Regions from separate parts of the Cupriavidus ulmosensis genome, predicted to be linked through region 2. Evidence: predicted binding sites of a transcription regulator. Region 2 holds the regulator's gene; the other holds the start of a gene.
What was found. Region 2 encodes NrdR, which represses ribonucleotide reductase genes. Its sites were predicted from a motif close to CACNANATNTNGTG; they were not measured.
Positions count from the first base shown of each region.

Region 1: a site for NrdR is predicted at 5,381-5,394, ahead of ACWTPI_RS17125 (ribonucleoside-diphosphate reductase subunit alpha). Genes of this name have one in related genera too.

Region 1 covers NZ_CDRMWP010000001.1:3,725,619-3,732,364, forward strand. Annotated here, with positions in the region: gene ACWTPI_RS17110 (DMT family transporter) at 1-462, shown strand, start outside; gene ACWTPI_RS17115 (thioredoxin family protein) at 510-836, shown strand; gene ACWTPI_RS17120 (ribonucleotide-diphosphate reductase subunit beta) at 930-2,141, opposite strand; gene ACWTPI_RS17125 (ribonucleoside-diphosphate reductase subunit alpha) at 2,217-5,159, opposite strand; gene ampD (1,6-anhydro-N-acetylmuramyl-L-alanine amidase AmpD) at 5,671-6,294, opposite strand; gene ACWTPI_RS17135 (sigma-54-dependent transcriptional regulator) at 6,287-6,746, opposite strand, start outside.
Region 2 covers NZ_CDRMWP010000001.1:3,303,956-3,310,701, reverse strand. Annotated here, with positions in the region: gene ACWTPI_RS15270 (pilus assembly protein) at 1-1,267, opposite strand, end outside; gene ACWTPI_RS15265 (pilus assembly PilX family protein) at 1,326-1,928, opposite strand; gene ACWTPI_RS15260 (PilW family protein) at 1,937-2,800, opposite strand; gene pilV (type IV pilus modification protein PilV) at 2,797-3,342, opposite strand; gene ACWTPI_RS15250 (GspH/FimT family pseudopilin) at 3,347-4,063, opposite strand; gene nrdR (transcriptional regulator NrdR) at 4,226-4,693, opposite strand; gene glyA (serine hydroxymethyltransferase) at 4,856-6,103, opposite strand; ZMP/ZTP riboswitch at 6,226-6,327, opposite strand; gene ybgC (tol-pal system-associated acyl-CoA thioesterase) at 6,501-6,746, shown strand, end outside.

The DNA of each region.
Region 1 (6,746 bases), 420 kb from region 2:
GCCGCCGCGGCGCTGCGCGCGCTGATCGTCTGCGCGACCAAGCGCGTCATGCGCGCCGCGCCGCTGCCGGCGCTGACGGTGACCGCGGTGCAGTCCGGCGTGGTGGCCGGCGGCAGCGCCGCGGTGGCGCTGGCGCTGATGCCGGCGCAGTGGCAGCCGCTGCCCGCGCTGGCCGGCCACGGCGCGTTCTGGGGCAGCGTGATCTACCTGGTGCTGGCCTGCACGCTGTTCGCCTTCTTCGCGCAGAACTACGCCATCCGGCGCAGCAGCCCCACGCGCGTGGCGCTGCTGATGGGCAGCGAGCCGGCCTTCGGCGCGCTGTTCGCCAGCCTCTGGCTGGGCGAGCGGATTTCCGCCACGGCCTGGGCCGGCGGCGGCCTGATCGTGGCGGCGTCGCTGCTGGCGACGGTGCGGTTCGGCAAGGCGGAGCCCGCGCTCGCCGCGCCGCCGGCACAGGCCTGAGCGCCATCGGCTAAGCTTGCCGCTACCACCGGCCAGGAGACGCCAGCATGACGATGACCGAGCAATATGCCGCGCACGAACCCGCGCGCGCCGAGATCGACGCCCTCCGCGGCCCCGCGCTGATCGAGTTCGGCGCGCCCTGGTGCGGCTACTGCCTGCGCGCCCAGCCGCACCTGGCGCGCGCGCTGCAGGCCTACCCCGGCGTGCGCCACGTCAAGATCGAGGACGGCAGCGGCCGGCCGCTGGGGCGCTCGTTCCGCGTCAGGCTGTGGCCCACGCTGGTGTTCCTGCGCGACGGCGCGGAAGTGGCGCGGCTGGTGCGCCCGGACGGCGCCGAGGCCATCGAGAAGGCGCTGCGGCAGATCGGCGGCTGACGGCCGCGCGCGGCCGGCGCGGACAAAAAAACCCCGCATGCCACAGGCATGCGGGGCTTGTCGGCAGTTGCCGGGCGACGGCCCGGCAGCGCCTCAGTCCCAGCTCAGCGCGCCGCCGGTCTGGTACTCGATCACGCGCGTCTCGAAGAAGTTGCGTTCCTTCTTCAGGTCGATCATCTCGCTCATCCACGGGAACGGGTTTTCCTCGTTCGGGAACATCTGCTCCAGGCCGATCTGCTGGCAGCGGCGGTTGCAGATGAAGCGCAGGTAGCCCTTGAACATCGGCGCGTTCAGGCCCAGCACGCCGCGCGGCATGGTGTCCTCGGCGTAGCGGTATTCCAGGTCCACGGCCTTCTTGAACAGTTCGGTGAGCTCGGCCTTGAACTCGGCGGTCCACAGGTGCGGGTTCTCGAGCTTGATCTGGTTGATCAGGTCGATGCCGAAATTGCAGTGCAGCGACTCGTCGCGCAGGATGTACTGGTACTGCTCGGCGGCGCCGGTCATCTTGTTCTGGCGGCCCATCGCCAGGATCTGCGTGAAGCCGACGTAGAAGAACAGGCCTTCCATGATGCAGGCGAACACGATCAGCGACTTGAGCAGCTTCTGGTCGTTCTCGGGCGTGCCGGTCTTGAACGACGGATCGGTCAGCGTGTCGATGAACGGGATCAGGAACTCGTCCTTGTCGCGGATCGACTGCACCTCGTGGTACGCATTGAAGATCTCGGCTTCGTTGAGGCCGAGCGACTCCACGATGTACTGGTAGGCGTGCGTGTGGATCGCTTCCTCGAAGGCCTGGCGCAGCAGGTACTGGCGGCATTCCGGCGCGGTGATCTGGCGGTAGGTGCCCAGCACGATGTTGTTGGCGGCCAGCGAGTCGGCGGTGACGAAGAAGCCGAGGTTGCGCTTGATGATGCGGCGCTCGTCCTCGGTCAGGCCGTTCGGGTCCTTCCACAGCGCGATGTCGCGCGACATGTTGATTTCCTGCGGCATCCAGTGGTTGGCGCAGCCGGCCAGGTATTTTTCCCAGGCCCACTTGTACTTGAACGGCACCAGCTGGTTGACGTCGGTCGAGCCGTTGATCACGCGCTTGTCGGCCACGTTGACGCGGCGGTCGCTCTGCACGGCGGCGGCGTTCGCATGGTTGCCGAGGATGCCCGCGCCGGCCGGCTGGGTGGCGGCGGGCGGCAGCACGCCTTGCTGGTCGGCGCCGAGGCCGGCTTGCAGGGCGGGTTGGGAAGCGGGTTGGGGAGCAGGCTGCGGTGCGGCCTGCGGAGTGGCTTGAACGTCGTCGTCCCAGCTCAGCATGATGTGGTTCTCCGTGAAATTCTTCAGTGGGCCGCACCCGCGGCCCACTCTGGGCTTACGGGGGCGGCTTTCAGCTTACTGGCAGGCTTCGCACTCTTCGAAGCCGGGGTCGCCCGGGCGCATCGTGCAGACCGCGCCTTCGGCTTCCGGCATGGCCGGCGCCGAGGCCGCCGCGCGGTCCAGGCCGGAGGCGGCCAGGCCGCCGTCGCTGCCCGACGACACGGCGTTGAGCGAGCCGCGCGACACGGTGGATTTCTCCACGTGCGTGGCCGCCATCGTGCGCAGGTAGTACGTGGTCTTCAGGCCGCGCAGCCAGGCTTGCTTGTAGGTGTCGTCCAGCTTCTTGCCCGAGGCGCCGGCCATGTAGATGTTCAGCGACTGGGCCTGGTCGATCCACTTCTGGCGGCGGCTGGCCGCTTCCACCAGCCAGCTCGGCTCGACTTCGAACGCGGTGGCGTAGATGTCGCGCAGGTCCTGCGGGATGCGGTCGATGCGCGACAGCGAGCCGTCGAAGTACTTCAGGTCGGCGACCATGACCTCGTCCCACAGGCCGCGCGCCTTGAGGTCGCGCACCAGGTAGTCGTTGACCACGGTGAACTCGCCCGACAGGTTGGACTTCACGTACAGGTTCTGGAAGGTCGGCTCGATGCAGGCCGACACGCCGATGATGTTCGAGATGGTCGCGGTCGGGGCGATCGCGATGCAGTTCGAGTTGCGCATGCCGTGCTGCTTGATGCGCGCGCGCAGGCCGGTCCAGTCCATCGACGAGGACATGTCGACTTCCAGGTAGCCGCCGCGCTCCTCGGCCAGCAGCTTGAGCGAGTCCTGCGGCAGGATGCCGCGGTCCCACAGCGAGCCGTCATAGCTGCTGTAGCGGCCGCGCTCCTCGGCCAGCTCGGTCGAGGCCAGGTAGGCGTAGTAGCACACCGCTTCCATCGAGGTGTCGGCGAACTTGACGGCCGCGTCGCTGGCGTACGGCAGGCGCAGCACGTGCAGGCAGTCCTGGAAGCCCATGATGCCCATGCCGACCGGACGGTGGCGCAGGTTGGAATTCTTGGCCTTGTCGACCGCGTAGTAGTTGATGTCGATCACGTTGTCGAGCATGCGCATGGCGGTGCGGATGGTCTTCTCGAGCTTGGCGTGGTCGAGCACCTGGGTGCCGTCGGCCTGCTGCTTCAGGTGCGCCACCAGGTTCACCGAACCCAGGTTGCACACGGCGATCTCGCTCTCGTTGGTGTTGAGCGTGATTTCCGTGCACAGGTTGGAGCTGTGCACCACGCCCACGTGCTGCTGCGGGCTGCGGATGTTGCACGGGTCCTTGAAGGTGATCCACGGGTGGCCGGTCTCGAACAGCATGCCCAGCATCTTGCGCCACAGCTGCATGGCGGGGATCTTCTTGAACAGCTTGAGCTCGCCGCTGGCGGCCTTGGCTTCGTAGCCGAGGTAGGCGGCCTCGAAGGCGCGGCCGACCTTGTCGTGCAGGTCCGGGCAGGTGGCCGGCGAGAACAGTGTCCATTCGCCGTTTTCCATCACGCGCTTCATGAACAGGTCGGGAATCCAGTTCGCCGTGTTCATGTCGTGGGTGCGGCGGCGGTCGTCGCCGGTGTTCTTGCGCAGCTCGAGGAATTCCTCGATGTCCAGGTGCCAGGTTTCCAGGTACGCGCACACCGCGCCCTTGCGCTTGCCGCCCTGGTTGACCGCCACGGCGGTGTCGTTGACCACCTTGAGGAACGGCACCACGCCCTGCGACTTGCCGTTGGTGCCCTTGATGTGCGAGCCGAGCGCGCGCACGTTGGTCCAGTCGTTGCCCAGGCCGCCGGCGAACTTGGACAGCAGCGCGTTTTCCTTGAGCGCCTCGTAGATGCCTTCGAGGTCGTCCGACACGGTGGTCAGGTAGCACGACGACAGCTGCGAGCGGCGCGTGCCCGCGTTGAACAGGGTCGGCGTGGACGACATGAAGTCGAACGACGACAGCAGCTGGTAGAACTCGATGGCGCGGCCTTCGCGGTCCTTCTCGCCCAGCGCCAGGCCCATCGCCACGCGCATGAAGAAGGCCTGCGGCATTTCGATGCGCGTCTCGTCGATGTGCAGGAAATAGCGGTCGTACAGGGTCTGCAGGCCGAGGTAGTTGAACTGGAAGTCGCGCTGGGCGTCCAGCGCGGCGCCCAGGCGGGCCAGGTCGAAGGTGGCCAGCTTTTCGTCGAGCAGCTCGGCTTCGATGCCGCGCGCGATGAACTTGGGGAAGTAGTCGGCGTAGCGCGACACCATCTCGGTCTGGGTCACTTCGGTGCCCAGGATTTCCTTGCGGATGGTGTGCAGCAGGATGCGCGCGGTGACCTGGCTGTAGGCCGGGTCCTTCTCGATCAGGGTACGCGCGGCCAGGATGGCCGAGTCGTAGACCTGGGTCATGGGCACGCCGTCGTACAGGTTCTTCAGCGTTTCCCGGAGGATCGGCTCGGCGCTGACGGCGTCGCCGAGGCCCGAGCAGGCGTTGTCGATCAGCGCGTGCAGCGAGCTCACGTCGAGCACGCGGGCCACGCCGCCGTCGCTCACGTTGAAGGTGGCGCCGCCTTCCTGCACGCGGGCAACCGCCTGGGCATTGGCCTGGGCGCGTTCCTGGGTGCGCTTCTCGCGGTACAGCACGTAGGAGCGGGCCACTTCATGCTCGCCCGAGCGCATCAGCGCCAGCTCGACGTGGTCCTGCACGTCCTCGATATGGAAGGTGCCGCCGCTCGGGCGGCTGCGCAGCAGCGCGCGCACCACGTTCTGGGTGACGAGCTCGACCACTTCGCGCACGCGCGCGGAAGCGGCGCCCTGCCCGCCGTTGACGGCCAGGAAGGCCTTGGTCACGGCCACCGAGATCTTGCTCGGCTCGAACGCCACCACGGCGCCGTTGCGGCGGATGATCTTGTAGTCCTGGTAGTTGCCAGCGCCGGCAGCAGCGGGGCTCGACTGCGGGTTGGCTGCGACACCGGCGGCGACGGCGCCGGTGGAAAATTCGTTCTGGGCTGTCTGCATGAGGAACTCCTGTTCTTACCCGTGTTTTATGAGTGACAAAGAGTCCCGAGCAAAAAACCGCAAGATGGAACGGCTCGCCCGGCCCTGACCGGCCGGGGCGAACTGCATTGCTGGATTCTGCTGGGACTCTTGTGACGCGCCAGTCCTCGGGCGGACCGCACGCTACGCGCTGTCGCGCCGCGGCGGTAACTGCACACCTAGGCTGGCTCCCCGAAAAGCACCACTAGATATAGTGGTCGATGCGAAAAACTGGACTAAGTATAGTGAAATGAAGCGGCTTGACCAGTCTTGACAAGCGCCTTTTTGAAGCGGAGCCGGTGGCGGCGGGGGCATGCGGTCCCGCACCAAACCCGCCAGCCCAAGAGACGCAAGGGATCCCGCCCGGCGGTACGTTACCGCACCATGAAAAGAAATTTTTTCGATTGCCCGGGCCGCTTCGATAGGGGCCGGACTTTATCAGGGTTTTCCCTTGCCCGCTCGATCCCCCCAGAACGCGCGGCGCGGGCTTGCCTCAGGGCCGCCCTTTGCGGTAGGGCAGCATCCCGGAAGCCAGGCCGGCGGCCGCCGCGAAGGCCGCCCAGTCGAAATGCGGGCCCGGATCGGTCTTGCGCCCCGGGGCGATGTCGCTGTGCCCGGCCAGCGCGCGCACCGGGTAGGCGGCGAGCAGCGCACGCACCAGCGCCGCGGCGGTGTGGTATTGCGCCAACGTGAACGGCTGGTCGTCGCTGCCTTCGATCTCGATGCCGATGGAAAAGTCGTTGCAGCGCGGCCGGCCGAGGAACTCGGACTGCCCCGCGTGCCACGCGCGGTCCAGGCAGGACACGAACTGCACCAGCTCGCCGGTGCGCGTCACCAGGAAATGCGCCGAGACACGCACCTCGTGGATGGTGGCGAAGAACGGATGGCGCGACGGGTCGAGCCGGTTCTGGAAGAAGGCCTCGATGTCGCCGCTGCCGAACTGGCCGGGCGGCAGGCTGATGTTGTGGATCACCACCAGGTCCACCGGCAGGCCGGCCGGGCGCGCGTCGAAGTTGGGCGACGGCACGCGGCGCGCGGCCGGCACCCAGCCCGCGGGGTCGGGGCGGAAGGCGGCCGGGGCGGAAGGCACGGCGCCGCCGTGGACGTGCTCAGGCATCGCGCCCTCCGTGGGCGGCGGCATCCAGGCCCTCGCCGCCGGCGTCGTCGGCGGCATCCTCGCGGCCTTCGCGGATGCCCAGCTGCTGGATGCGGTAGCGCAGCTGGCGGAAGCTCAGGCCCAGCAGCGGCGCCGCCGCGGTGCGGTTGAAGCCGGTCTGCTGCAGGGCCTGCAGGATGAGGTCGCGCTCGAGCGCTTCCAGGCGGCCGGGCAGGTCGATCGGGAAGGTGACGCGGCCGGCCTCGCCGGCGGCGTCGCCCGGCGCCGGTTCACCGTACCCGCCGTGTGCGTCGGGCGCCTCGGCGCGGCCGGCGTAGCGGGCGTCCGACGGGACGCCGGGCGCGGCGGCGGCCGGCGGCGGGCTGCCCGCGGGCGCGCCGGCGTAGGCGCCGCCGGGCGGCGCCGCGCCGGGCTCCAGCGGGCCGAGGTCGTCCACCTCGATGGCGTCGCCC
Region 2 (6,746 bases):
AGGGTTTGTAGGTGGTGCCGTACTGCTTGCAGTTCTCGGTGCCGATCAGGCCCGCCACGCAGACCTGCACGCGCGCGTTGAAGGTGCCGGTGGCCTGGCCGGAGCCGAGGCCGCGCGTGCCCTGCACGGGATTCTCGGCGGACGAGTTGATGCCCGAGACCGCGGCCCGGTTGCCGTTGGAGGAGCCTGAGACGGAGACGTTGTTGCTGCCGACCTTGATCGACGGCAGGAACGACCCCTGCGTGTTGTTCGCCTCGCCGTACCAGTTGCACTGCCATTTCTCGCTGGCGCCCCAGGTGGCGTAGTTGCCCTTGACCACGCGCAGCACCGGCGCCTGCGTGTTGTTCTGCGAGTTGAGGTTGCTGGAATCCTTGGGCGTGACGTTGCAGATGGTCAGGCCGCCGCGGGTCAGGTTCTTCACCGACCACGACGAATAGGTGGCGCTGGTGCCCTTGGGGTCGGACACGCCGTCCGGGTAGACGGCCACGCTGACCTGCTGGCTGCCGCTGGTGGCGGTCACCCAGCCGGTCAGCGTGGTGTTGGCCGGCGCCGCGGAATCCTTCGCCGTGAACTGGAGCTGGTCGCCGATCTGCATGTTGCTGTTGGCGCTCAGGCTGACGGTGATGACGTTGGCCCGCATCTGGATGCTGCTGGTCGACGTCACGGTGCCGATGTCGGACATCAGCTCCACGTCGCTGAACGGCACCAGCTTCTTGATGTCGGCGTCGTTGTTGTAGTACTTGGCCCAGGCGTGCGCGTCCATCGGCAGGAAGGCGCGCTCCAGCACGGTGGTGGCGTTGTCGGTCGAGCGCATGCCGCCGTAGAGGATCTTGCGCACCTCGTCGATCCGGCTCATGGTGGCCCAGTTCAGGAAGTTGCCGCTCCAGGTGGTGCCGTCGCAGTACTTGGTGGTGGTGACCGCCTTGGGCACGAAGCCCTGGATCGTGCTGCTGTCGTAGCCGTAGCACTTGTACGAGTCGAAGTAACCCGCGTAGTCGATGCCGTTGTTGTACGTGGTGTCGAGCGCGCCGTCGTTGTTCAGGTCGGTGTAGTCGTTGTACGCCTTCTGGTGCAGCGAATGGTCCTTGGACAGGTCGATCATCACCATCGGCGGGACGTTGCCGCCGGCATAGAGCGGCCGCGCGGCCAGGTTCAGCTGGGCGGCGGATGCCGAGGCGAGCGCGAGCAGGAACGACACCGCCAGCAGGACGCGCTGCAGGTGGCCGACGGGACGGCCGATAAGGCTGCCAAGGATATGCTGGGTCATGGTGGGCCCGACAGGTAATGTGACAGGTAATGGGACACGCAAGGGCTGCAAGTACCGCTCAGAAACGGACAACTTCCTGCACCGTGACCTTGGTGGCGGGATTGGCGCCGTAGCCAAGCGCGGTCACGCGAAAAACGTATTGCGTCGCACCGGCGCGCAGGCTGCCCTGCGCGATGTCCGGGATCGATTCGATGATGTAGCGCGGCTGCTGCGAGACGCCGCCCGAATTGGCATTGGCGGCCAGCGGCATCTTCTGGGCCGCGCTGAGGTTGGTTATCTCGCCCAGCGCGACCGAGCGGTTCGGGTCTTCGAGGTACAGGTCCCAGACCTGGCTGCCGCTGTCGGCGGGAACGCAGAAGCCCTTGTAGCCCTGGATGTCGCAGGTCGGGGAGGCGCCGGTGCGCCCGGTCAGGCCGCGCGTCACGCTGATGTCGTTGCGCGCGTCGCGCAGCGCGGCTTCGGCCGCCTGCAGCGCGATGTTCTGGTCGCGCGCGTTGCGGGCCATGCGCTCGGAGGACAGGCTGGTCAGGCTGGCCGCCACGCCGAGCAGCGTCAGGATGATGAGGAACAGCAGCACCATGACCAGCGAGATGCCGCGCTGCGCGCCGCGCGCTGGCTGGCGGGCGGGGGCGGGACGGCGGAGTGGGGTGGGGTGGCGCATCTCGGGGCCTAGTTCAGTCGGTTGCGGACGGCGATGTAGAAGCTGATGTGCTTGCGCAGCCGGCCATCGTCCGGCAGCGCGGCGACGCTGCCGGCGTCGCCGGCCGGCGCGCTGTCGGCGGCGGCGTAGCCCTTGCCGAAGTGGTTGAGCGTGAACGAGGCGGGCTTGGGGTTGGAGCGCGCGGCGCCGCGCAGCACCATCGAGATGCGCAGGGCCCGCACGTTGCCCATGTTGGCGATGCCGGGCGGGACGTAGCGGTTGATGGTGTCGTCGTTGTCGGTGTCCTCGCCGAGCAGCACCTGGAAGAATTCGACGCCCTGGAACAGCGGCGTGGGCGCGCCGTTGACCGTGCATTGCAGCCACGGCGTGCCGGCGGCGTCGTTGACCACGGAGAAGGTCTCCACGGTCTCGAAGTTGCCGTTGACGTTCTCGCCCAGGCAATTCACCGCGGAGCCGTCGGCCACGGGCGCGCTGGCCGGCACGGCGCCCGGGGTGGGGTCGCCGCCGGCCTTGGACGAGCCGAAGTAGCGGAACGTCACGCTGTCGCTGGTGTTGACGCCGTCGTCGTTGGTGGCGTCGAGCGGCTTGGCCGTGCCGAAGTCGTTGCCGTAGTAGGTGAAGTCGCTGTAGCCGGCCTGGCGCGCCTCGCGCTGCAGCAGCTGGCCGATGGCGCGCGCGCTGGCCTGGATGTCGGCCACGTCGCCCTGCGTGTCGTAGGAGCGCCGCTGCGCCAGGTAGACCGAGCTGGTGGCGATCATCAGCAGCATCGCGATGACCAGCCCGACCATCAGTTCCACCAGCGTGAAGCCGCGGGCGGCGGCGGGCCGGCAAGGGTGGCGGTGGCGGCGCGGGCTCGGGGTCGACGGGTTCATGGCACGAGCGCGGTGACGAAGCGTTGGGTGGCGTTCTTGCCCTCGCGCCACCAGATCTTGATGACGTAGGGCGCGCCGGGCTGGTTGTCGCAGGCCGCCGCGGCCGGACCGCTGCCGTCGTCGGGCGTGCTGTCGATGCAGACCGTGCCGGAGCCCGCCGGCAGCGCGTCGGCGAGGTCGTCGACCCAGTCCTGGAAGCTGCTGCGCGCCATCGCGTCGGTGGGGCAGCCCGCCGCCGTGTAGCACGCGGGCGTGGTCTGTCCGGTCGGCAGGTTGTAGGTGCCGGCCTTGGTCGCGGTCTCGTTGCTGCGGATCTGGTCGGCGAGGTTGTAGGCCATCACGGTGGCGATGTTGCGCATCGACGCGGTGCGGTTGTCGAGCAGCGTCTGCATCTGGAGCACGGTCAGGGCCAGCACGCCGATCGACAGGATGACCAGCGTGACCAGCGCCTCGATCAGCGTGAAGCCGCGCGCCCGGCCGGGCCGGCGGCGCGGCGCATGCTGCGGGCGCGTGGCGGCGGGGTGAGCGAGCGGGCGGCTCATGGCGTCACGACGCATTGCAGGCGGCCTGCTGGGAGCTGGCGCGGCCGGTGCCGGTCAGCGAGACCGTCAGCCCGTCGGCGGTCGAGCCGTGCTCGCAGAATTGCCAGGCGGCGTTGGGCGGCGTCGACGCGCCGAACGAGCGGAACCGCACCACGGTGCCGGAGGGGATGTTGCTGGCCACGACCGCGGTCCGGGCGTTCGGCGCATCGCTGTGGCGGACGACTTCCTCGCTGGCGCCGATCTGGCCGTCGCTGTCGGCATCGATGAAGATGACGCGGCGCCTGGACCAGTCGTCCGTGCAGCTGGCGCCGTCCGCGGTCGGGCAGATGGTGACGGTGGCGTTGCGCCGCGCGGCCTCGCTGCGCGCGGTCTCGATGTCGCTGATCAGCCTGGACGACTCGCTCGTCATCCGGCTGCGATGCAGGAAGGAACTGAAGTTCGGGATGGCCGCCGCCGCCAGGATGGCCAGCACCGACAGCGTCACCATCAGCTCGATGAGCGTGAAGCCGCCCGCGCGGGAGGCGCCGGGCCGGTCATGGCGGTTATGCAGGGGGGAGGGAGCGGCCAGGGCGTCCCGGGAGAAATCCGGACGCGGGCCATGCGGACGCGAGCCGGCCAGCGCCGCCCGTTTGCCGCACGGCGCTTTCCCCGGTGCCCACGATGGCCTGGCGCGCGCACGCGTCGCCAAGCCCGCTGCCGCGAGGCAGGAAGGCTGACCCATAGTGACTCCCGTCCGAAAAACTGTTCTTATCTGTTCTTATTTATTCTTTACCGGCGTACCTCGCCTCTGCGTGCGAGTCGACCGTACCTTCCACTGCGCATTGATCATAGCTGGCGCAGATTAAAAGGTAGTGCAGATTAAACAGCTTTCCTCGGAGTTCTGCTACCCCTTTCGAGGGGTAGACGAAGAAAATTCATCGAGCATGTCGCGGAATTCAGACACGTCCTCGAAACTCCGGTAGACCGAAGCGAAGCGGATGTACGCGATCTTGTCGAGCCGGCGCAGCTCGCGCATGACCAGCTCGCCCACCTGGCTGCTGGGGATTTCCTTTTCCCCCAGGCCGAGCAGCCGCTCCTCGATGCGGGCGATGGCGGCGTCGATGGCCTCGGCCGAGACCGGGCGCTTGCGCAGCGCCAGGCGCATGGAATCCTTCAGCTTGTCGCGCACGTAGTCGGCGCGCGAGCCGTTCTTCTTGACGATGGCGGGGAAGGAGCGCTCGATCCGCTCGTAGGTGGTGAAGCGGCGGTCGCAGGATTCGCAGCGGCGGCGGCGGCGCACGGTATCGCCTTCTTCCGACATGCGCGTGTCCAGGACCTGCGTGTTGGGATGGGCGCAAAAAGGGCATTTCATGCCTGACCACCTTGAAAGTTGAGCCTGGGCGCAGGCCGCGCGGGGCGGCGTCTCGTCATCTTGTCATTCTGTGAGACGCCGGGCCGGGTTGGCAAGGCGCGTGCCGCGCGGGGCGGCACGGGCTGCCGGCCGCCCGCGCGCAGGCGGGCGGCGCAGGGCGCGTCAGCCGTAGACCGGGAAACGCTTGGTCAGGGCCGCCACCTGCTCGCGCACGCTGGCGATGTTGGCCGCGTCGTGCGGGTTGTCCAGCACGTCGGCCACCAGGTTGGCCACCAGGCGCGCCTCGTCTTCCTTGAAGCCGCGCGTGGTCATGGCCGGCGAGCCCAGGCGGATGCCCGAGGTGACGAACGGCTTTTCCGGGTCGTTGGGGATGGCGTTCTTGTTGACGGTGATGTGGGCCTCGCCCAGGACCTTCTCGGCTTCCTTGCCGGTGATCTTCTTGGCGCGCAGGTCGACCAGCATCACGTGGCTCTCGGTGCGGCCGGAGACGATGCGCAGGCCGCGCTCGATCAGGGTCTCGGCCAGCACGCGGGCGTTCTTGACCACCTGCTGCTGGTAGGTCTTGAACTCGGGCGAGAGCGCTTCCTTGAAGGCCACGGCCTTGCCGGCGATGACGTGCATCAGCGGGCCGCCCTGGATGCCGGGGAAGATGGCCGAGTTGATGGCCTTCTCGTGCTCGGCCTTCATCAGGATCACGCCGCCGCGCGGGCCGCGCAGGCTCTTGTGGGTGGTGGTGGTGACGAAGTCGGCGTGCGGCACCGGGTTGGGGTACTCGCCGGCGGCGATCAGGCCGGCGTAGTGGGCCATGTCGACCATGAACAGCGCGCCGATCGACTTGGCCACGCGCGCGATGCGCTCGAAGTCGATGCGCAGCGCGAAGGCCGAGGCGCCGGCGATGATCAGCTTGGGCTGCTTTTCGCGGGCCAGCTTTTCCAGCGCGTCGTAGTCGATGTCTTCGTTGGCGTCCAGGCCGTAGCTGACCACGTTGAACCACTTGCCGCTCATGTTGAGCGCCATGCCGTGGGTCAGGTGGCCGCCTTCGGCCAGGCTCATGCCCATGATGGTGTCGCCCGGCTTGAGCGCGGCGAAGAACACGCCCTGGTTGGCCTGCGAGCCGGAGTTGGGCTGCACGTTGGCGGCTTCGGCGCCGAACAGTTGCTTGACGCGGTCGATGGCGAGCTGCTCGACGATGTCGACGTACTCGCAGCCGCCGTAGTAGCGCTTGCCGGGATAGCCTTCGGCGTACTTGTTGGTCAGCTGCGAGCCCTGCGCGGCCATCACGGCCGGCGAGGTGTAGTTCTCGGAGGCGATCAGCTCGATGTGCTCTTCCTGGCGCTGGTCTTCCTTCTGGATGGCGGCGAAAAGCTCGGGGTCGATCTGGTCGATCGTATAGCGGCTGCGTTCGAACATGGCGAAAAACTCGTCTTAAGAAATGGGGATCCGAATGGCTTCGGGGTAGGGCGCGCGGGGAAGGCACAGGCGACCGGCACCGGACACGCTGAACGTCCGGCGCAGGGCGCACCCTGCTTCCCATTCGCTGCCCAGGCGAGCGGCAGGCGCTTGAAACTTCGCGCCAGAGAGCTTGCGCTTCCTCGTGGTAGTACCCACTGACTTCGCCAGTCGCGCAAGATGGAATGGTTGGCGGCAGTTTACGCGAGGCGCCGGCCGGCTGCAAGACGGCCCGGCGCGGCCTAGGCGGCGGGCCCTAGCGGAAAGCCGGCGGCTTGTCTGTCAACTAATGTAATTGTTGTAATGTCGGGCAAGGGTTTACACCGGGTTGGGTCGGCTGTCCGCTACAATCGCGGCCATGAGTCACAATGTGTGGGCCCTGCGGGTGTACTGGGAAGACACCGACGCGGGCGGCGTGGTTTTCTACGCCAATTACCTGAAATTCTTCGAGCGCGCCCGGACCGAGTGGCTGCGCTCGCTCGGCATCGGGCAGCAGGCGCTCGCGGACGAAGCGGGCGTGGTCTTTATCGTCAGGAGCACGGCGGTGGACTACAATGCCCCCGCCCGTCTGGACGACCTGCTCGAGATCCGGACACGGATTGAA